Regions from separate parts of the Streptomyces sp. NPDC043854 genome, predicted to be linked through region 1. Evidence: riboswitches for the same ligand, from Rfam matches in the RefSeq annotation. Region 1 holds a riboswitch; each other region holds the start of a gene.
What was found. Region 1 has a riboswitch for cyclic di-AMP ahead of AC068A_RS02200 (M23 family metallopeptidase). Riboswitches for the same ligand answer to the same signal wherever they lie in the genome.
Positions count from the first base shown of each region.

Region 1 (7,273 bases):
AAGAAGATCGGGAATTTCACCCCCTCGCCCTATTTCGCCTTTGCCGTGCACATCGACGGACTGCGCCAACGACACGACGAGTCGGTGGCCAAGGAGGGCGTGTTCGACGAGGCGGTCGCGGCCATCGGGGAGGCGAAACAGCGCGGATTCCGGGTCACCACGAACTCCACCTTCTTCAACACCGACACCCCGCAGACCGTCATCGAGGTGCTCAACTACCTCAATGACGACCTGAAGGTCGACGAAATGATGATCTCGCCCGCCTATGCCTACGAAAAGGCGCCCGACCAGGAGCACTTCCTGGGTGTCGAGCAGACCAGGGAACTCTTCAGAAAGGCCTTCGCGGGCGGCAACCGGCGCCGCTGGCGGCTCAACCATTCCCCGCTCTTCCTGGACTTCCTGGAGGGCAAGGCCGATTTCCCCTGCACCGCCTGGGCCATTCCGAATTACTCCCTCTTCGGCTGGCAGCGCCCCTGCTACCTGATGAGCGACGGGTACGTGACGACGTACCGCGAGCTCATCGAGGAGACCGACTGGAACAGGTACGGCCGCGGCAAGGACCCGCGCTGCGCGAACTGCATGGCGCACTGCGGCTACGAGCCCACCGCCGTCCTCGCCACCATGGGCTCCCTCAAGGAGTCCCTGCGCGCGGCCCGGGACACGGTCAGCGGCAACCGGGGCAACCGCGGCAACCGGGGCGACCGGGACGGATCGGCATGACTGCCGGGTCCGGGGGCTTCGACCTGAAGGCCCTGCTGGCCGAGCGCGGTGCGGAGCGGTACGCGCTCCACGCCCGGTACCTGAACCCGCAACTGCCCCGCATGCTCCACACCATCGGCTTCGACAAGGTCTACGAGCGGGCCGAGGGCGCCCACTTCTGGGACGCCGAGGGCAACGACTACCTGGACATGCTGTCCGGGTTCGGGGTGATGGGCCTGGGCCGGCACCACCCGGTCGTCCGCCGGGCCCTGCACGACGTGCTCGACGCCCGGCTCGCCGACCTGACCCGCTTCGACTGCCAGCCGCTGCCCGGGCTGCTGGCCGAGAAGCTGCTGTCGTACAGCCCGCACCTGGACCGGGTCTTCTTCGGCAACAGCGGCACCGAGGCCGTGGAGACCGCTCTGAAGTTCGCCCGGTACGCCACCGGGCGGCCCAGGGTCCTCTACTGCGACCACGCCTTCCACGGGCTGACCGCCGGCTCGCTCTCGGTCAACGGGGAGGCCGGCTTCCGGGACGGCTTCGCGCCGCTGCTGCCCGACACCCGGATCGGGCTCGGCGACCTGGCCGCCCTGGAGCGGGAGCTGAAGCGCGGCGACGTCGCCGGATTCGTCGTCGAGCCGATCCAGGGCAAGGGCGTGCACGCGGCGCCGCCCGGCTTCCTGCCCGCCGCGCAGGAGCTGCTGCGCCGGCACAAGGCGCTGCTGATCGCCGACGAGGTGCAGACCGGCCTCGGACGGACCGGCGATTTCTACGCCTACCAGCACGAGCCGGGCGTGGAGCCGGACCTGGTGTGCGTGGCCAAGGCGCTGTCGGGCGGCTACGTCCCGGTCGGCGCCACCCTGGGCCGCGACTGGATCTTCAAGAAGGTCTACTCGTCCATGGACCGGGTCCTGGTGCACTCCGCCAGCTTCGGTTCCAACGCCCAGGCGATGGCGGCCGGGCTGGCGGTGCTCTCCGTCATGGAGGACGAGTCGCTCGTCGCGAACGCCCGCGCGACGGGCGACCTGCTGCGCGGGCGCCTCGCGGCGCTCGTGGACGAGTACGAGCTGCTGTACGAGGTCCGGGGCCGGGGCCTGATGATCGGCATCGAGTTCGGACGGCCTTCCTCGCTGCGGCTGCGCAGCCGGTGGACCATGCTCCAGGCGGCCCGCAAGGGGCTGTTCGCGCAGATGGTGGTGGTGCCGCTGCTCCAGCGGCACCGGATCCTGACGCAGGTGTCCGGGGACCACCTGGAGGTGATCAAGCTGATCCCGCCGCTGATCGTGGACGAGGTGGACGTCGACCGGTTCGTCGGCGCCTTCCGTGCGGTCATGGACGAGGCGCACGCCGGCGGCGGGCTCCTGTGGGACTTCGGCCGGACCCTGGTCAAGCAGGCCGTAGCGGGAGGCTGACGGCCCGCCCCGCCGGCAGCCGACCGTCCGCCGCGGCTCAGTCGAGCAGCCGCTCGCGCAGCCGGCCGAGGGTCCCGGCCGCGAGGCCGAGGCCCTCGGCGAGGTAGCGGTCGACGCCGCCCCAGTGCTCGTCGATGGTGTCGAAGGCCGCGGCCAGGTACGCGGCGCGGGCGTCGAAGAGCGGGGCGAGCAGCTCCGTCACCTCGGGGGAGCGGGCCTCGGGCGCGTCGCTGCCGCGGCGGACCCGGTAGCGGCGGTGCGGGGCGTTGGACTCCAGGTAGTCCGCGACGATGGCCTCGCGCTCCACGCCCAGCGCGAGCAGGGTGACGGCGATCGACAGGCCGGCCCGGTCCTTGCCGGCGGCGCAGTGCATGAGCGCGGGGAGGCTGTCCTCGGCGAGGGCGTGCAGGACCCGGCCGTGCTCGGCGGTGCGGTGCACGACCATCGAGCGGTACGAGCCCACCATCCGGGCGGCGGCCTTGCCGTCGCCGAGGATGCCGCGGAGCTGCTCCACGTCCCCGTCGCGGACCATGGTCCAGAATTCCTTGCCGTCGGCCGGGTCGGACAGCGGGATGTTGACGTTGCGCACCCCGGGCAGCTCGATGTCGGGACCCTCCAGGGCTTGGTCGGCCGCGTTGCGGAAGTCGAAGACGGTGTGCAGTCCGAGCGATGCGAGGAATTCTGCATCGGTTTCGGTGGCATGTGCCAGATGTCCGCTTCGGAAGAGTCGTCCCGCCTTGACCTGCCGCCCGTCCGTGGTCGGCAGGCCGCCCACGTCCCGGAAGTTGCGCACACCGGACAGTTCGGGCTCGGGGGGCGGGGTGCCCGGCGGGGTGGTGGGTATCTGCTGGGTCAAGGGGAAATCCTCTGCATCGTCATCGAGTGTCCGAATTGCGCTGCTTGGGACCAACTTGCCGGTGCCGGAGGCGAGATCGGGCACGGCCCCGTGAGCCAGATCATACGGTGACCGTGAGTGCCTGATCGTCGAAGTCGAATGGCCCGGCCGGGACGGTTGTTGGCGGCGGAGAATGGACGCAGGGTGACCGGAATTCCGCTGGACTCCCCTTCCTGTGAATCCGTCAGGAAATTCACGGCTTGTTCCGTACCGGCCCGCTCGATTACCTTCGCGACCAATCCGGATGGACCGCCTAATCCTGCCGCCGTCCGGAAAGCACACTCGACCGAACTCGCGCGGCAGGAGCGGGGGAACCAGGTAGGCCGCTGCGCCGGAGTTCCGCTCCGGAGCAGCCAGGGGTGAAGCCGTACGTGTTCCGTTCACGTCGCGTGCACGTCACATGCGTGTCCGCGTTGTTGTACGTCCACGGACGGCCGGACATCTCCAATCCGAACCCGACAGCTCACCTCGCAGGCGCCGGAGAGGAATTCGCCATGCCGGCAAAGGGTAAGCACCGCCGTCCGAAGTCCCGTTCCCTGGCCCGTGGTTTTGTCGCCACCGTCGCCGGCACCGGCGGAGCGGCCCTGGCCCTGCCGCTGATCGGCGCCGCCGGCGCCCACGCGGCCGCCGCCCCGGCCGCCGCCACTGCGGTCCCGGCCGCGGCCCTGCAGGTTCCGGCGGCCGCACCCGCAGCCGCCGCCTCCGCTGCTCCGGCCGTCTACACGGTCCGGACGGGCGACTGCCTCTCCGTCATCGCGGCCGACCACGACCTCCCGGGCGGCTGGCAGCGGCTCTACGCCGACAACCGCGAGGCCGTCGGCGACAACCCCTCCCTGATCCACCCCGGCCTGAGGCTGTCCCTCGGAGCCCCGGGTGCGTCGGCGGCTCCCGAGCGGGCCCCGGTCGAGCAGCCCGCCCCCGCGCCGAAGCCGAAGAAGAAGGCCCCGGCCGCCGGTTCCCCGCTCGCCGCGGCCCCCGCGCCTGCGCCCGCGCCCGCCAAGAAGAGCGCGGCCGCCGACACGGCCTCCGCCGACACCGCCGCAGCCGGCGCGGTCGCCGCGGCCGGCTTCACCGCCCCCGTCTCCGGCGGCGTCTCCACCGCGTACAAGACCGCCGGCGCCATGTGGTCCAGCGGCTACCACACCGGCGTCGACTTCATCGCGAGCTCCGGCACCACCGTCAAGGCGGTCGGCGCCGGCACCGTCGTCTCCGCCGGCTGGGGCGGCTCGTACGGCAACGAGGTCGTCATCCGGCACGAGGACGGCAAGTACTCCCAGTACGCCCACCTCTCCCAGCTCTCCGTCTCGGTCGGCCAGAGCGTGAGCGCCGGCCAGGCCATCGGCCTCTCCGGCTCCACCGGCAACTCCACCGGCCCGCACCTGCACTTCGAGATCCGCACCGGTCCCTCGTACGGCTCGGACATCGACCCGATCGCCTACCTGCGCTCCAAGGGCGTGACCATCTGACGGCTCGCTCAGCCGCCGGAGGCGACAGATCCGCGTGAGGCCGGACCCGAGGGGGGTCCGGCCTCACGCGCTGCCATTCCGTACCGACCAGGTGGTATAGATCACGGTCCGTCAACCCCTTCCTACGGTGGCGTAGGTCACGTCCCGCGGTGAAGGATATGGTCCCGTGGCAGCGACGACGACGACAGAGACGACAGAACAGAAAATCCGGACCATCGGCTCGTACACGGCACTCGGGGACAGCTTCACCGAGGGGGTGGGGGACCCGGGGCCCGACGGGCTCTTTCTCGGATGGGCGGACCGGCTGGCCGTGCTCCTGGCCGACCAGCGCCCGGAGGGCGACTTCCGGTACGCGAACCTCGCGGTGCGCGGACGGCTGCTCGACCAGATCGTGGCCGAACAGGTCCCGCGCGCCAAGGAGCTCGCCCCCGACCTGGTGAGCTTCTGCGCCGGCGGCAACGACATCATCCGGCCCGGCAGCGACCCGGACGCCGTCGCCGAGCGGTTCGAGGCCGCCGTCGCCGACCTCACCGCCTCCGTCGGCCAGGTCATGATCACCACCGGCTTCGACACCCGCGGCGTGCCCGTCCTCAAGCACCTGCGCGGCAAGGTCGCCACGTACAGCGCGCACGTGCGCGCCATCGCCGACCGGTACGGCTGCCCCGTCCTCGACCTCTGGTCGCTGAAGTCCGTACAGGACCGCCGGGCTTGGGACGGCGACCGGCTGCACCTCTCGCCCGAGGGGCACACCCGGGTCGCGCTGCGCGCCGCCCAGGTGCTGGGGCTCGAGGTGCCGACCGACCCCGACCAGCCGTGGCCGCCGCAACAGCCCCGCGGCTCGGTGGACGTGACCCGCGACAACATCCAGTGGGCCCGGGAGCACCTGGTGCCGTGGATCGGCAGGCGGCTGCGCGGGGAATCCTCCGGGGACCACGTGGAGGCGAAGCGGCCCGACCTGCTGCCGCTGTAGGGCCGGCGGGAGGGCCGCCTGCCGGGGCGGCGGCGGGATGGCCGCAGGGGGCTGCGGCGGGGCTGCCGCAGGGGGCTGCCGCAGGGGCGGTGCGGGCACGCCTGACGGAATCCTCCGGGGCCGCCCTGCGTTGGTGGTGGTAGACCAGTGAGGAAGCAGACCGCCGGCCACGGCCTGCGACCGCCCGCCCCACCCCTCCCAGGAGGCGTTTTGACCGGCTCCCAACCCCTGCGTCCGCTGCTGCGCGCCCTGCGCCCCGAAGCCTTCGGCGCGGATCCGTCCGGCGCACGGCTGGAGCGGATCCGGCGCTCGCCGAACTTCGCGGACGGCTCCTTCCGGAACCCGGTCGGTGCCCGGACCAGACCCTCCGGCTCCATGCTGGAATTCGCCAAGGTCTACTTCCACAAGGAGCAGCGGATCCGGCGCAGCCCCGCCGCGTCCGTACCCGTCCACCCGACGACCCTCGCCGACCTGGCGAAGCCGCCGGTCAGCGGGCTGCGCCTGACCTGGATGGGCCATTCGAGCGTCCTCGCCGAGATCGACGGGCGCCGGATCCTCTTCGACCCGGTGTGGGGTGAGCGCTGCTCCCCCTTCCCCTTCGCCGGGCCCAAGCGGCTCCACCCCGTGCCGGTGCCGCTGGCCGCCCTGGGACCGGTCGACGCCATCGTGATCTCCCACGACCACTACGACCACCTCGACCTGCCGACCGTCAAGCAGCTGGCCGGCACCGACACGGTCTTCGCCGTCCCGCTCGGTGTCGGCGCGCACCTGGAGCACTGGGGCGTCTCCGCGGACCGGCTGCGCGAGCTCGACTGGAACGAGTCCACCGAGATCGCCGGACTCTCGCTGACCGCCACCCCGGCCCGGCACTTCTGCGGGCGCGGGCTGCGCAACGCGCAGCACACCCTGTGGGCCTCCTGGGCCGTCGCCGGTGACGAGCACCGGATCTTCCACAGCGGCGACACGGGCTACTTCCCCGGGTTCAAGGACATCGGCGCCGAGCACGGCCCCTTCGACGCCACGATGATCCAGATCGGCGCCTACTCCGAGTACTGGCCGGACATCCACATGACCCCGCAGGAGGGCGTGCGCGCCCACCTCGACCTCCAGGGAGCCGCGCCGCACGGGGTGCTGCTGCCGATCCACTGGGGGACCTTCAACCTCGCGCTCCACCCGTGGGCGGAGCCGGGCGAGTGGACCCTCGACGCCGGGGCGGAAGCGGAGCAGCCCGTGGCCGTCCCCCGGCCGGGCGAGCCGTTCGAGCCGGGCGGCGTCCTCCCCACCGACCGCTGGTGGCGCCCGGTGGCCCGGCCCATCGACCACCCGTGGCGGCCTGCGACGGCGACCGCCCAAGCGGCTGCCGATGCCGTCCCTCCGGCCGACCGCGACCTGGACCTCGCCGGCGAGCGGTGACGACGCGCCGCGCGGGCGGCCCCGCACCGGCTGCCCGCCAGAACCACCCAGACGGCGCCCGCGAGGCCGGAAGCACCGGGCCCGACCCGCGGGCGCCGGGGGCGGACCGCCGGGCCCGAACACGCGCTCCCGGCGGATTCGGGCTGCCGTACGAGCGCCCCCTCGGGAGCGGGAAGCACCCCGGTGAAGTTCCCCGACTGGCCGTCAGCGGCGGGATTATCCGGTCTAGCGTGGGTATCCGGTGATCAACACCGGGTCCCGTCACCCCTGGGGCCCGGGCCCACGTATGAGGACGCCTGAGGACCCCGATGTCCGGACTCCGCGCCGCCCGCCACGCCCCGTCGAGACACGCCGCCCCCGGTCCCGAGCGGCAGATACGGCCCCAGCTGGTGCGCGCCGCCGTGCTGCCCACCCTCGC
Region 1 covers NZ_JBWKDK010000002.1:39,454-46,726, forward strand. The annotation lists gene hpnH (adenosyl-hopene transferase HpnH) at 1-720, shown strand, start outside; gene AC068A_RS02190 (aspartate aminotransferase family protein) at 717-2,111, shown strand; gene AC068A_RS02195 (tyrosine-protein phosphatase) at 2,149-2,967, opposite strand; cyclic di-AMP (ydaO/yuaA leader) riboswitch at 3,280-3,498, shown strand; gene AC068A_RS02200 (M23 family metallopeptidase) at 3,501-4,472, shown strand; gene AC068A_RS02205 (SGNH/GDSL hydrolase family protein) at 4,639-5,442, shown strand; gene AC068A_RS02210 (MBL fold metallo-hydrolase) at 5,653-6,855, shown strand; gene AC068A_RS02215 (sensor histidine kinase) at 7,164-7,273, shown strand, end outside.

Region 2 (7,273 bases), on a different contig from region 1:
TTAACCAAGAAAGAATGGTGTGCTGGGGGGTCTGGCTGGGTCGGACGGGTCTGCTGGGTCGGGTGGGTCGGGCGGATCGGGCGGGTTCGGTGACAGGGGCTGACGTGGAGCGTCCCGACCATTGTGGCCCGTGGCACCGACAGGCCCGACTCCGACCCAGGCGTCGCGCCGGGAACTTCCCCGGTGCCCGACGCGCTTGCATACAGTGGCAGGTCTGACGGAATTCTCTGCATCGCGATCGAAGGGACCACATGCCCATGGGTCACACGGCCACAGCCCAGGCCGGCTCCGGCGGCCTGACAGCGACGGAACACCGGCTGGCCAACGGCCTGCGCGTGGTGCTGTCCGAGGATCACCTGACGCCGGTCGCCGCGGTCTGCCTCTGGTACGACGTCGGCTCGCGGCACGAAGTCAAGGGACGTACGGGTCTGGCTCACCTCTTCGAGCACCTGATGTTCCAGGGCTCCGCGAGCGTACCCGGCAACGGCCACTTCGAGATGGTCCAGGGTGCGGGCGGGTCCCTGAACGGCACGACGAGCTTCGAGCGCACCAACTACTTCGAGACCATGCCGGCCCACCAGCTGGAGCTCGCGCTGTGGCTGGAGGCGGACCGGATGGGCTCGCTCCTGGCCGCCCTGGACGACGAGTCCATGGAGAACCAGCGCGACGTCGTCAAGAACGAGCGCCGCCAGCGCTACGACAACGTCCCCTACGGCACGGCGTTCGAGCGGCTCACCGCGCTCGCCTACCCCGAGCCGCACCCGTACCACCACACCCCGATCGGCTCGATGGCCGACCTGGACGCGGCCTCGCTGGAGGACGCGCGCGCGTTCTTCCGCACCTACTACGCGCCCAACAACGCGGTGCTGTCGGTCGTCGGCGACATCGACCCGGCCCAGACGCTCGCCTGGATCGAGAAGTACTTCGGCACCATCCCGTCCCACGACGGCAAGCTGCCGCCGCGCGACGGCACGCTCCCGGACACCATGGGCGGCGAGCAGCGCGAGGAGATCGTCGAAGACGTCCCCGCCCGCGCGCTGATGGCCGCCTACCGGCTCCCGCACGACGGCACCCGCGAGTGCGACGCCGCCGACGTGGCCCTGACCATCCTGGGCGGCGGCGAGTCCTCCCGCCTGCACAACCGCCTGGTACGCCGCGACCAGACGGCCGTCGCGGCCGGCTTCGGCATGCTCCGCCTGGCCGGCGCGCCCTCCCTGGGCTGGCTGGACGTGAAGACCTCCAGCGGGGTCGAGGTGCCCGCCATCGAGGCGGCCGTGGACGAGGAGCTCGCGCGGTTCGCCGCCGAGGGCCCGACCGCCGAGGAGATGGAGCGCGCGCAGGCCCAGCTGGAGCGCGAGTGGCTGGACCGGCTGGGCACGGTGGCCGGCCGCGCCGACGAACTGTGCCGCTTCGCGGTGCTGTTCGGCGACCCGCAGCTGGCGCTGACCGCCGTCCGGCGGCTCCTCGACATCACCGCCGAGGAGGTGCAGGCCGTGGCCGCGGCCCGGCTGCGCCCCGACAACCGCGCGGCGCTGGTGTACGAGCCCCTGGCGGCCGACGCCGCTGACGCCGCCGAAGGCGCCGACGACTCCGATGCGACCGAGAACGAGAACGAGGGGGCGGAGCAGTGAGCGACACCGCAGCCGTCACGATGACCTTCCACCCGCGGCCCCAGGCCGGGCAGCCCCGGCCGTGGGCCTTCCCGGCCCCCGAGCGCGGCTCCCTGGCCAACGGCCTGACCGTGCTGCGCTGCCACCGGCCGGGCCAGCAGGTGGTGGCCGTCGAGATCAACCTCGTCGCCCCGCTGGACGCCGAACCCGAGGGCATGGACGGCGTGGCGACGATCATGGCCCGCGCCCTGTCGGAGGGCACCGACAAGCACACCGCCGAGGAGTTCGCCGCAGCGCTGGAGCGCTGCGGTGCCACCCTCGACGCGCACGCCGACCACCCGGGCGTGCGCGTCTCGCTGGAGGTCCCCGCCTCCCGGCTGCCGAAGGCCCTGGGCCTGCTCGCCGAGGCCCTGCGGGCGCCCGCCTTCGCCGACAGCGAGGTCGACCGCCTGGTGCGCAACCGCCTCGACGAGATCCCGCACGAGCTGGCCAACCCGCAGCGACGCGCCGCCAAGGAGCTCTACCGCCAGCTCTTCCCGGCCGGCCTGCGGATGTCCCGCCCGCGCCAGGGAACCGAGGAGACGGTGGCCCGGATCGACTCCGCGGCCGTGCGCGCCTTCTACGAGGCCCACATGCGCCCCGCCACCGCGACCGCGGTGGTCGTCGGCGACCTGACCGGCATCGACCTGGACGCCGTCCTGGCGGACACCCTGGGCGCCTGGACCGGCACCGCGGGCCGGCCGGCGGAGGTGCCGCCGGTGACCGCCGACGACACCGGCCGCGTGATCATCGTCGACCGTCCCGGAGCGGTCCAGACGCAGCTGCTCATCGGCCGGGTCGGGCCGGACCGGCACGACACCGTGTGGGCGGCCCAGGTGCTGGGCACGTACTGCCTGGGCGGCACCCTCACCTCGCGCCTGGACAAGGTGCTGCGCGAGGAGAAGGGCTACACCTACGGCGTGCGCGCCTTCGGCCAGGTGCTGCGCTCCACGGCCGACGGCCGGGGCGCCTCGATGCTCGCCATCAGCGGCTCGGTGGACACCCCCAACACCGGCCCGGCCCTGGACGACCTGTGGAAGGTGCTGCGCACCCTCGCCGAGGGCGGCCTGACCGATGCCGAACGGGACGTCGCCGTGCAGAACCTGGTGGGCGTGGCCCCGCTGAAGTTCGAGACGGCCGCGGCCGTCGCCGGCACGCTGGCGGACCAGGTGGAGCAGGAGCTGCCGGACGACTACCAGGCGCAGCTGTACGCGCAGTTGGCCGCGACCGGCACGGTGGAGGCGACCACGGCGGTCGTCAAGGCCTTCCCGGTGGACCGCCTGGTCACCGTGCTGGTGGGTGACGCCTCGCAGATCGAGGAGCCGGTGCGGGCGCTCGGGATCGGCGAGGTCACCGTCGTCGGCAACTGACGCGGTTCACTGCCCGTCGGCAAGTGGCGGGCGATTCAAGGGGCTTCGGCGGCTTGTCCGCCGGAGCCCCTTATGTCTGTTTGGTCCGGAGGTTGGCTTATGCGGTGTGGCGTGCGCAACAAAAGGCCGTGACCATTTGGTGATTGACGAATGATCCGCCTAGCGTCGGCCGTGCTGTCCGTCAGTTGGTACGCGCCGCACCCGCGGCACCGGGCAGCGATCGCCGAGTCCCCGTCAGGCGCGAGCCCTGGGGAGCCGGGGACCCACACGTCCCTGGGGTGAATCGGGCCGCCTCGCCAGAGGGGCCCGTAGGAGACCTTCCTGCTCCGAACCCGTCAGCTAACCCGGTAGGCGAGAAGGAAGGAAAGGATCAGCCTCCTCATGGCCTTTGGCAGCCGTGCCTCCGGCAAGCACCGTGGTTCCAGCCGTCTGAGCCGCAAGACCGCCGGTTACGCCGGCGTGGCCGCCCTCGCGACCACCGGTGTCGTGGGCACGCTCGCGGGCCCGGCGTTCGCCGCTTCGGACAAGGCCCCCTCCAGCGAGGACACCGGCCTGAACGCGGTCGTCACCGCCGCCGACGTCGCGGGCGACGTCGAGGCCCAGGCCCAGGCCCAGCAGGCCGCCGCCGAGGCCGCCGCCGCTAAGGAGAAGGCCGAGGCCGACGCGAAGGCCCGGGCCGCCGAGGCCAAGCAGAAGGCCGAGGAGAAGGCGAAGGCCGAGCGCGAGGCCGCCGAGCGCGCCGCCCGCGAGGAGGAGCGCAAGCGCCTCAACACCTTCGTCTCCCCGCTCGACGACTCCTACGTCTCCACCCAGTACCGCGCGGGCGGCGGCATGTGGTCCTCCGGCAGCCACACCGGCATCGACTTCCACGCCGCCTCCGGCACCTCGGTGCGCGCGGTGGGCGTCGGCACCGTCGTCGAGGCCGGCTGGGGCGGCGCGTACGGCAACAACGTCGTCATCAAGCACGCCGACGGCACGTACACGCAGTACGGCCACCTGTCCTCGCTGAGCGTCTCCGTCGGCCAGCAGGTCACCCCCGGCCAGCAGATCGGCCTGTCGGGCTCCACCGGCAACTCCAGCGGCCCGCACCTGCACTTCGAGGCCCGCACCGGCGCCTCGTACGGCTCCGACATCGACCCGATCGCGTACCTGCGCCAGCACGGCGTCGCCCTCTGATCCGAGCGCGTACGCACCCACGCTCCGCCCGAAGGCCCCGGCTCACCGAGCCGGGGCCTTCGGCGTGGCTCGCGGCGGCCGCAAATACCCCCGATTTCCGACCCCGCTCGGAAAATTCCGCCGGTTGCAATAGAGTCCCCGTACGATCCCAGTACGGTCACGGCATTGTCGCCGGCAATCGGAAAACAAGCGGAGGTCCGGTCTTGCGTATTCCCGCGCACGCGGTATGCACTGCAATCCGCGACGACATCGTCTCCGGGGTGTTCGAACCGGGCGGCAGGCTGACCGAGGAGGTGCTGGCCCGCCGCTACGGCGTGTCGCGCGTCCCGGTCCGCGAGGCGCTGCGGACCCTGGAGTCCGAGGGCTTCGTGATCACCCGTCGCCACGCGGGCGCCTGCGTCGCCGAGCCCACCGAGCAGGAGGCGGCCGATCTGCTGGAGCTGCGGATGCTGCTGGAGCCGCTGGCGGCCTCGCGGGCCGCCCGCCGGCGCACGGAGGGCCACCTCAAGGTGCTGCGCGGGCTGGTCAGGCTGGGTCAGGAGCGGGCCAGGCAGGGGCGGGGCGAGGACCTGCGGGCGCTGGGCAGCTGGTTCCACGAGACCCTGGCGCAGGCCTCCGCCAGCCCCGGGCTGGTCGCGCTGCTCACCCAGATGCGGCACAAGGTCGCCTGGATGTACACCGTGCAGGCCCCGGCCCGGCCGGTGGAGTGCTGGGCCGAGCACGGCGCGATCGTGGACGCGGTGGCGCGCGGGGACGCCGAGCGCGCGAAGGCGCTGACGGCGGTCCACGCCGACCGGACGACCGGGGCCTACCGGCTGCGGGTGAGGACTTCGCAACCTGCCGTAAACACGGCGAGCGGTTCCCATTAACAGAAACGGCGTATGAATGGGGGTGTCAATGGGGGACGCCGCCGTGCCCCGGCTTTTCCGGTTGCGGCATTTCCCCCGCCGGTTATGTGAATTCCCTTGCCCGTCCGGAATTCGCGGGCGGGGGCAGTGTGTGAATAAAACGGCGAAGCCGCGGTCCGGAAATGGTCCGGATGCCGCGGCTTCGCCGTTCGCGCGGTGCGAACCCGAAGGATCAGACGGTCTCGGGGAGCTCCTCCAGCCCCTCGGCAACCAGCTTCGCGAGGCGGTCCAGCGCCACCTCGGCACCCTCGGCCTCGGACGCCAGGACGATCTCCTCGCCGCCCTGGGCGCCCAGGCCCAGCACCGCCAGCATGGAGGCGGCGTTGACGGGGTTCCCGTCGGCCTTCGCGATGGTCACCGGGACGCCGGAAGCGGTCGTGGCGCGGACGAAGATCGAGGCGGGACGGGCGTGCAGGCCCTCGGCCCAGCCGACGTTGACGCGGCGCTCTGCCATGGTGATGCCCTTCAGGTTCTCACGGTTGTCTAGACCAGTCTCTCACGACGCCCCGAGTGCTCCGGCCGACCTCCCGCCCGGTTCTCCCGCCGCTCGACGTACCCCAGCTTGCACCGGTTTGAACGGCGTTTCCGTATGCGCCGCGCAGGGGGCTGTCCTGCCCGTCCTGGGCTTAGGATCACCGCATGACCACCGCGTCGGACCCCTCGTACCCGGCCCACTGGGAGGCCGACGTCGTCCTGCGGGACGGCGGCACCGCCCGGATCAGGCCCATCACCACGGAGGACGCGGGGCGGCTGGTCAGCTTCTACGACCAGGTCTCCGACGAGTCGAAGTACTACCGCTTCTTCGCCCCCCACCCCCGGCTCTCCGACCGCGACGTGCACCGCTTCACGCACCACGACTACGTGGACCGCGTCGGCCTCGCGGCCACCGTCGGCGAGGAGTTCATCGGCACCGTCCGCTACGACCGCATCGGCCCCGACGGCCGCCCCGCCTCCGCCCCCGCCGACGAGGCCGAGGTCGCCTTCCTCGTCCAGGACGCCCACCAGGGCCGCGGCGTCGCCTCCGCACTGCTGGAGCACATCGGCGCGGTTGCCCGGGAGCGGGGCATCCGCCGGTTCGCGGCCGAGGTGCTGCCCGCCAACACCAAGATGATCAAGGTGTTCACGGATGCCGGCTACCAGCAGAAGCGCAGCTTCGAGGACGGCTCCGTCCACCTCACCCTCGACCTCGAACCCACCGCCGAGTCCCTGGCCGTACAGCGCGCCCGCGAACAGCGCGCCGAGGCCCGCTCCGTGCAGCGGCTGCTGGCACCCGGCTCGGTCGCGGTGGTCGGAGTCAGCCGCTCCGGCGCCGGCGTCGGCGCGGCGGCCCTGCGCAACCTGCGCGACAGCGGCTTCCGCGGCCACCTCTACGCCGTGAACGAGGCGCGCGCCCCCGGCATCGAAGGGGACCTGCTGGAGGGTGTACGGGCCTACCGCTCGCTCCGCGACATCGACGCCCCGGTCGACCTCGCGGTCGTCGCGGTCCCCGCCGAGCGCGTCCCGCAGGTGGTGGCCGACTGCGGCGAGCACGGCGTCCAGGGGCTCGTCGTCCTGTCCGCCGGATACGGGGAGAGCGGCCCGGCCGGGCTGGACCGGCAGCGCGAACTGGTCCGCCAGGTGCGCTCGTACGGGATGCGGCTGATCGGGCCGAACGCCTTCGGTGTGATCAACACGGCCCCGGAGATCGCCCTCAACGCCTCGCTCGCCCCCGTGCCGGCGCCCGTCCCCGGCCGGATCGGCCTGTTCACGCAGTCCGGCGCGATCGGCATCGCGCTGCTGTCCGCGCTGCTGCGGCGCGGCGAGGGGCTCTCGTCCTTCGTCTCCGCCGGCAACCGGGCGGACGTCTCCGGCAACGACATCCTCCAGTACTGGTACGAGGACGAGGCCACCGACGTGGCCCTGATGTACCTCGAAACCCTCGGCAACCCGCGGAAGTTCACCCGGCTCGCGCGCCGCACCGCCGCCGTCAAGCCGGTCGTCGTCGCCAAGGGCGGCCGCCACACCCCGGCCGGCCACGTGGTCCCCGGGACCAGGCTGCCGGAGACCACCGTCTCGGCGCTGCTGCGGCAGGCCGGCGTGATCCGGGTCGACACGGTGACCGAGCTGGTGGACGTCGGGCTGCTGCTCGCCTCGCAGCCGGTGCCGGCCGGCCCGCGCGTGGCCGTCCTCG
Region 2 covers NZ_JBWKDK010000028.1:74,139-81,411, forward strand. The annotation lists gene AC068A_RS24205 (M16 family metallopeptidase) at 252-1,631, shown strand; gene AC068A_RS24210 (M16 family metallopeptidase) at 1,652-3,019, shown strand; cyclic di-AMP (ydaO/yuaA leader) riboswitch at 3,231-3,387, shown strand; gene AC068A_RS24215 (M23 family metallopeptidase) at 3,401-4,195, shown strand; gene AC068A_RS24220 (GntR family transcriptional regulator) at 4,399-5,064, shown strand; gene AC068A_RS24225 (HPr family phosphocarrier protein) at 5,276-5,557, opposite strand; partial or broken gene AC068A_RS24230 (GNAT family N-acetyltransferase) at 5,743-7,273, shown strand, end outside.
Region 2: it holds a riboswitch for cyclic di-AMP, as region 1 does, so the genes downstream of both, AC068A_RS24215 (M23 family metallopeptidase) here and AC068A_RS02200 (M23 family metallopeptidase) in region 1, are expected to answer to the same signal.

Region 3 (7,273 bases), on a different contig from region 1:
AGGAGGGCGGCCCGCCCGGTCAGCCGGCTGCGGCGGACCTGGCGGCGGCTCTGGGAGCGGTAGACGTGGGCGGCGGTCCGCTCGCCGAGCTGCTTGAGCCTGGTCGCGGTGGAGAAGGTGGAGAACCGATCCCGGTTCCCGGCCATTGATCCGCCTCCCCTGGTGTCCGCGCGCCGACCCTCGCCGGCGCGCGCCGTACGGCCTTCGTGCTTCGTGCTTCGTGCTCGTTCTTCGCGCTTCGTACCACGCACTACGTCCCCGCACACGGTACGGGACCGAGTGCGGGGACGTACGGAGGCTCAGGGGCCCGTCAGCCCTTGAAGCGCGGGACGCCGGGCTTCAGGGCGTCAGCCCTTGAAGCGGGGGAACGCGCTGCGGCCCGCGTACACCGCGGCGTCGTCGAGGATCTCCTCGATGCGCAGCAGCTGGTTGTACTTGGCGACGCGCTCGGAGCGGGCCGGGGCGCCGGTCTTGATCTGGCCGCAGTTGGTGGCGACGGCCAGGTCGGCGATGGTGACGTCCTCGGTCTCGCCGGAGCGGTGCGACATCATGCACTTGAAGCCGTTGCGCTGGGCGAGCTCGACGGCGTCCAGGGTCTCGGTCAGCGAGCCGATCTGGTTGACCTTGACGAGCAGGGCGTTGGCGGTGCCCTCCTCGATGCCGCGGGCGAGGCGCTCCGGGTTGGTGACGAAGAGGTCGTCGCCGACGAGCTGCACCTTGGCGCCGAGGCGCTCGGTGATGACCTTCCAGCCGGCCCAGTCGTCCTCGAACAGCGGGTCCTCGATGGAGACGAGCGGGTACGCGGAGACGAGCTCCTCGTAGTACTCGGTCATCTCGGCGGCGGAGCGGGACTGGCCCTCGAAGAGGTACTTGCCGTCCTTGTAGAACTCGGACGCGGCGACGTCGAGCGCCAGGGCGATGTCCTTGCCCGGGGTGTAGCCGGCCTGCTTGATGGCCTCGAGGATGAGGTCGAGGGCCTCGCGGTTGGAGCCCAGGTTCGGGGCGAAACCGCCCTCGTCGCCGAGGCCGGTGGACAGGCCCTTGCCCTTCAGCACCTTCTTGAGGGTGTGGTAGACCTCGGTGCCCCAGCGCAGGGCCTCGGAGAAGGACTCGGCGCCGATCGGCGCGATCATGAACTCCTGGATGTCCACGTTGGAGTCGGCGTGCGAGCCGCCGTTGAGGATGTTCATCATCGGAACGGGCAGCAGGTGCGCGTTCGGGCCGCCGAGGTAGCGGAACAGCGGGAGGTCGGAGGCCTCGGACGCGGCGTGCGCCACGGCCAGGGAGACGCCGAGGATGGCGTTGGCGCCGAGCGAGCCCTTGTTGTCGGTGGCGTCCAGGTCGAACATGGCCTGGTCGATCAGGCGCTGCTCGGTGGCGTCGTAGCCGACGAGCTCCGGGCCGATCTGCTCGATGACCGCGAGGACGGCCTTCTCCACGCCCTTGCCCATGTAGCGGTTCGGGTCGCCGTCGCGGAGCTCAATGGCCTCGAAGGCACCGGTGGAGGCGCCGGACGGAACGGCAGCACGGCCGGTGCTGCCGTCGTCGAGGCCCACCTCGACCTCGACCGTGGGGTTGCCTCGGGAGTCCAGGATTTCCCGGGCTACGACGACGTCGATGGACGGCACGAGCATCTCCTTCTGGGATGTGACGCTGGGTGTGCGGTGGCGGGTCAGGCCGTGGGCCGGCCTTGCCGCCTAGAGCCTAACCGGCTCCGGGCGGTCGGCCGGCCGACCGCCCGGGTCCTGGGACGAAAAAGGGCCCGAATACCCCGCTTCCGGGACATACGGACACCTGATCGGGCCGTGACCGGCCGCCGATCGGGCCGCCGCGCGGGCTCCCGCCGACCCCCTTCGGGGCGCGGACACACCACCGCCCGGCGCGTGGGGGGATACGCGCCGGGCGGTGTGCTGCACACGTGCAGTGGCCGTCCGCTTCAGTCCGCGCGGGCTACGCACGCGGGGCTTCGCGGGATGTTCAGCCGAGCTTCAGCTTCTGGCCGGGGAAGATCAGGTCGGCGTCGGAGACGATGTCCTTGTTGAGCTCGAAGAGCTTCTCCCAGCCGCCCTTGACGTTGTTCGCCTCGGCGATGGAGCCGAGGGTGTCGCCGGACTTGACCTCGTAGGAGCCGTTGCCGGTCTTCGGGGCGGCCGGGGCCTCGGAGCGCTCGGACCGGGTCGTGGGGGCCTCGGTGCGCGAGGTCTCCTTCTTGGTCTCGGTCTTCTTCGGCTGGGTCTTCTTGGTCTCGGTCTTCGGGGTCGACTTGGTGGTGGTGCTGTTGGTGGTGGTCGAACCGCCGCCGGTGTAGGCGGAGTTGGACAGGCCCTTGCCGCAGTGCGGCCAGGCGCCCTTGCCCTGGCCCTTGAGGACCCTCTCCGCGATGGCTATCTGCTGCGCCTTGGTGGCCTGGTTGGCCTGCGGGGCGTACGCCTTGCCGCCGTACCCGGCCCAGGTGGAGGCCGAGAACTGCAGGCCGCCGTAGTAGCCGTTGCCGGTGTTGATGGACCAGTTGCCGCCGGACTCGCACTGGGCGACGCGGTCCCACTCCGAGGCCGTGGCGGCGGAGGCGGTGCCCGCGGTCATCAGGGGCGCGGCGACCGCGACACCGGCGACGCCGGCGAGCGTCACGATGCGGGTGGTCCGCTCGATGGCGGTGGCGCGGCGGTGCTTGCCCTTGCCCGAAAGCAGCATGGAGTTCTCCTCACCGACGCCTGCGAGGTGAGCTGTCGGGTTCGGGCGGATGAGTTGCCCGGCCGCGCTGTGATGCGCGGCTTCACCCCAAGCCGGTCCGCAGCCGTCTCTCAACGGCCCTTCCCGGCACCTGCGTTGGTTCCCCCGCTCCTGCCTTCGGCGCTTGACGCGACGAGTGTTCCCTCCGTCCGCCGGCAGGATTCGGCGATGCGGTCGAAGGGGCCCGCGGTGGCGAGCGGTTCAGACCGTAGACACGTCCCTCCCCGATGTTCAACGAGGAACATCGGGGAGGGAGGACCCCTACTTGCGCTGCTTTTCGGGGTGTTTGCGCAGGTGAGGGCGGGGTTTGCCCAAGCCCTCGGGCGAGACACGCCAGTTGACCGGAAGAGACACATGTCTCATTTGAACGAACCGGACATTCAAGGCCTTCCGGGTGTCCGAACTGCCCCTGTTATTTGCTTAGATCCAGATTCTGCCCCGGCTTGATCAGGTTGGCGTCACCGCCGATGACCTGCTCGTTGGCCTTGTACAGCGCACCCCAGCCGCCCTTCACCCCGTTGGCGTCCGCGATGGTCGCCAGGCTGTCGCCCTCCTTGACGGTGTACGAGGCCGGCGAGGTCTCGACGGCGGGCGTACCGCGGTGCTTGCCGGTGCCCAGGGTGCTCGGGACGGCGCCCGGGTCCGTGGAGGCGCCCGTTGCGCCCGTCGCGCCCGGTGCCGTCGGGGCGGAGGGGTCCGCCGGACTGCCGCCCGGGGTCGGAGCCCCCGGCGTCCCGGGCGCGGAGCCGTCCGGGGTGCCCGGCGTGGCACCCGGCGTGCCCGGCGTAGCGCCCGGCGTGCCCGGCGTGGCACCCGGGGTGCCCGGCGTGGCGCCCGGGGTGCCGGGGGTGCCCGGCGCGGTCGGGGTGGGCGTCACCGGGTTCGCGGTCGGGTCGCCGGGGAAGACCGGCGGGAGCGTGGGCGCCGCGGTCGTCCCGTCCGGCTCGGGCATGACGGGCAGTCCGCTGGACGGCCCCGTCGGCGCGGGCGGCATCGTGTAGTCCGGCGCGGGGGTCGGGGCGCCGTAGTCCGTGGCCCGGTTGCCGGAGCCGGTCGGGGGCACCGCGGCGTCCGGGCGGCTCGGGGACTGGCCGACGGCCCGGTGCTGGCCCTTCGCGCCGGGGTCCACGTCCGCGGCGGGGGCGTCCTTGGCCAGCCCGGCCTGGGTCGCGCAGTTCTGCCAGGCCTCGGGGCCCTGGGAGCCGAGCACGCGCTCGGCGACGGCTATCTGCTGGGACCGGCTCGCGAGGTCGGCGCGCTCGGCGAACTCCTCGCCGCCCGCGTTCTTCCACTCCTCCTGGGTGAACTGCAGCCCGCCGTAGGCGCCGCTTCCGGTGTTGGCACTCCAGGTGCCCCCGCTCTCGCACTCGGCGACCTTGTCCCAGGTGGCGGCTTCCGCCGCGCTCGCACCGGTGGCGGCCAGCAGTGGCATGGCCAGTGCGGAGCCGGTGACTCCGGCGGTGACGACAATCGCGGGTACCTGGCGGGGGCGTCTGTGGCGGCCGTTCCCGGAACGCATGTGCAGCACCTTTCGCATAACGGCTGGGTAACGGCAGAACCTAGCGGCCTTCCGACGATTGTCACAAGTTGAGCAAGAACCTGACTTTCCCTCAGGAGAAGCTCAGATGTTTCGGGGTGTGAATCGGACGGGAAGGGTGCGAAGGCCGCGCATGATCAGACCTCCGCGCCACCGAAGGTCAGTTGACGGAACAGCGAGTTCCAGATCCGGCAGACGCGTCAGCAAAGTCGCAAGCGCCGTCTGTCCCTCGAGTCGCGCGAGCGGGGCGCCCAGGCAGTAGTGGATCCCGTGCCCGTACCCCAGGTGCTGGTTGTCGGCGCGGGCGAGGTCGAGGGTGTCCGGATCGGCGAACCGCGCCGGGTCCCGGTCGGCGGCGGCGAGCACGACCAGCACCGGGTCGCCGACGGCGATGTCCTGGCCCCCGAGGGTCAGCGGCCGGGTGGCGAACCGCCAGGTGGCCAGCTCCACGGGGCCGTCGTAGCGGAGCAGTTCCTCGACGCCGGTCTGGAGCAGGCCGCGCTCCCCGGCGGCGAGGGATTCCTGCAGGCGGGCGCGCTGGCCGGGGTTCGTGAAGAGGGAGTGCACCCCGTTGCCGATGAGGTTCACGGTGGTCTCGAAACCGGCGAACAGCAGGATGAAGGCCATGGCGGTGGCCTCGGCCTCGGTCAGGTGGTCCCCGTGGTCGCTCGCCCGGATCAGATCGGAGATGAGGTCATTGCCCAGATCATCCCTTTTGCGGTGGATGAGTTCGCCGAGGTAGGTCCGCATCTGCTTCACGGAACGGGCCACTCCGCCCCGCGGGCCGCCGCCGTGCCGGATCATCATCCCGGCCCAGTCGCGGAAGTCGTCCTGGTCCTCGCGCGGTACGCCGAGCATCTCGCAGATGGCGTAGATGGGGAGCGGGAAGGCGAACTCGTGGATGAGATCCGCCTCACCCCGCCCGGCGAAGGCGTCGATGAGCTGGTCGGTCAGCTCCTGCACCCGCGGTGTGAACTCCGCCACCCTGCGCGGGGTGAACGCCTTCGACACCAGGCGCCGCAGCCGCGTGTGGTCCGGCGGGTCGATGTTCAGCAGGTGCGTCATCAGCTCCGCCTTGCGCTCCCCCGGGATCCCGGTCTTGCCCTTGGCGTGCGCCGGCTCCGCGTGGTGCGCCGGGTTCTTGCTGAGCCGCTGGTCGGCGAGGGCCTGGCGGGCATCGGCGTACCGGGTCACCAGCCAGGCCTCGACCCCGCTGGGCAGCCTCGTGCGGTGCACCGGGGAGTGCTCGCGCAGCCAGGCGTACGCGGGGTAGGGGTCGGTCGCGAACTCCCAGTCGAACAGGGTCGGGCCCTGGCCGGATGCGGGGTCTTCGGGGGCTGCGGAGGTCGGCTCGTGCACCCGTCGACGGTATCCCGGCCGCCGGACGCCATCCCGTTCGACTCCTCCTCCGGCCGGAGCCGGGGGCTTCCCGCCATGCCGGTCGGGCTGCGCGACGGACGGGCCCGGACCGGCCCGGACCGGCCCGTGGACCCGCACGGGCTGAACCCGCCCCGGCGCGCGCCCGCCACGGCTGACCCGCCACCGGGCCCGGCACGCGGACGGCCCGGCACCGGACGGCCCGGCGCGTACGGCTCCCCGGCTACGCGCCGACGCCCTCCGCGGCGCGGATCGCGTCCCGGTAGGCGCGGGCCGCCGCGCGCAGCGCCGTCTCGGGGTCGATGCCCGCCGCCTCGGCGCGCGCCGCCATCCGCAGCAGCTCGTACCCGATGCCCTCGCCGTCCGGCAGCTCCACGGCCACGCCGCCCGCCCGGACCCGGCCGGCCAGCTTGGCCGCGAGGGCCAGGCCCGGCTGGCCCAGCGGGATCCCGTCGGTGACCGACTCCCGCTGTTTCTCGACCGCCTTGGTGCGCTGCCAGTGCGCGGCCACGTCCTCCGCGGTCCGCGCCTCGGCGTCCCCGAAGACGTGCGGGTGCCGGTGGATCAGCTTCTCGACGAGGCTGCCGGCCACGTCGTCCACGGAGAACGGCTCGTCCGGGTGCTCCTCGGCGATCCGCGCGTGGAAGACCACCTGGAGCAGGACGTCGCCGAGCTCCTCGCGCAGCTCCTCCCGGTCGCCCTCCTCGATGGCCTCGACCAGCTCGTACGCCTCCTCCATCGCGTACTTGACCAGCCCCTCGTGGGTCTGGCGCGAGGTCCACGGGCACTCGCGGCGGACCCGGTCCATGACCTGGACCAGGTCGAGCAGCCGCGCGCCGGGCAGGTCGTACGAGCCGGGCAGCAGCTCCAGGTCGGGCATCGCGACCCGGCCGGAGCCGGCCATCCGGGCCAGGCCGTCGGTGAGCCGCCGGTCGCCCTCGCCGGCCGGGATCAGCACGACCGTGCGCCCGCCGGCGCAGGCCTCGACCAGCCCCTGCGCGTCCGGGCTGTCGATGGCGACCTCGACGCCCGCCTCGCGCAGGTACGGCAGCTGCGGGTGCTCCGGGTCGGTGCACAGCACCCGGTCCGCGGCGTGCAGGGTCTGCCAGGCCGGCCAGGACAGCAGGCCGGGGGCGACCCGGTGGCTGGCGGTGAGCAGGACGATCCGGCCGACGGCGGTCTCGTCGGCCGGCTCGGGGGCGGGATCGGCGGGATGGGAGTTCACCCTCCGAACCTACCTCCCTCCCCCGGCCCGCGGCCGGGGACCCCGGGCGGCTCAGGCTCCGGCAGGGGCCTGCCCGGGGCGGGTCCGCTGGCTGATCCAGGGGATGGCCTGGTCGCCGAGGACGATCTGCTGCGCGTCCCAGACCCCGTAGCGCGGGTTCACCTCGATGTGCAGGGCCTTCGCGGCCGCGCCGAGCTGCTCCAGGGCCTTGTCCTGGCTGCCGTAGTGGGCGAAGAGCTTGTCCCGCAGCAGCTTGAAGCGGAGGTCCGCCTCCACCTGGCCGGGGGCGAGGTGGGCCTGTTCGAGGGCGGAGGCCTCCAGCCGCTCGGCGCCGCCCGCCTTCTGGAGCTGGCCGTCCCGGAACTCCTCGAGCTCCCGCTGGCTGACGCCGATGCCCGCGTCCT
Region 3 covers NZ_JBWKDK010000026.1:14,833-22,105, forward strand. The annotation lists gene AC068A_RS23050 (FtsB family cell division protein) at 1-146, opposite strand, end outside; gene eno (phosphopyruvate hydratase) at 348-1,634, opposite strand; gene AC068A_RS23060 (transglycosylase family protein) at 1,978-2,691, opposite strand; cyclic di-AMP (ydaO/yuaA leader) riboswitch at 2,694-2,863, opposite strand; gene AC068A_RS23065 (transglycosylase family protein) at 3,143-4,249, opposite strand; gene AC068A_RS23070 (cytochrome P450 family protein) at 4,352-5,626, opposite strand; gene AC068A_RS23075 (nucleoside triphosphate pyrophosphohydrolase) at 5,868-6,869, opposite strand; gene AC068A_RS23080 (SurA N-terminal domain-containing protein) at 6,921-7,273, opposite strand, start outside.
Region 3: it holds a riboswitch for cyclic di-AMP, as region 1 does, so the genes downstream of both, AC068A_RS23060 (transglycosylase family protein) here and AC068A_RS02200 (M23 family metallopeptidase) in region 1, are expected to answer to the same signal.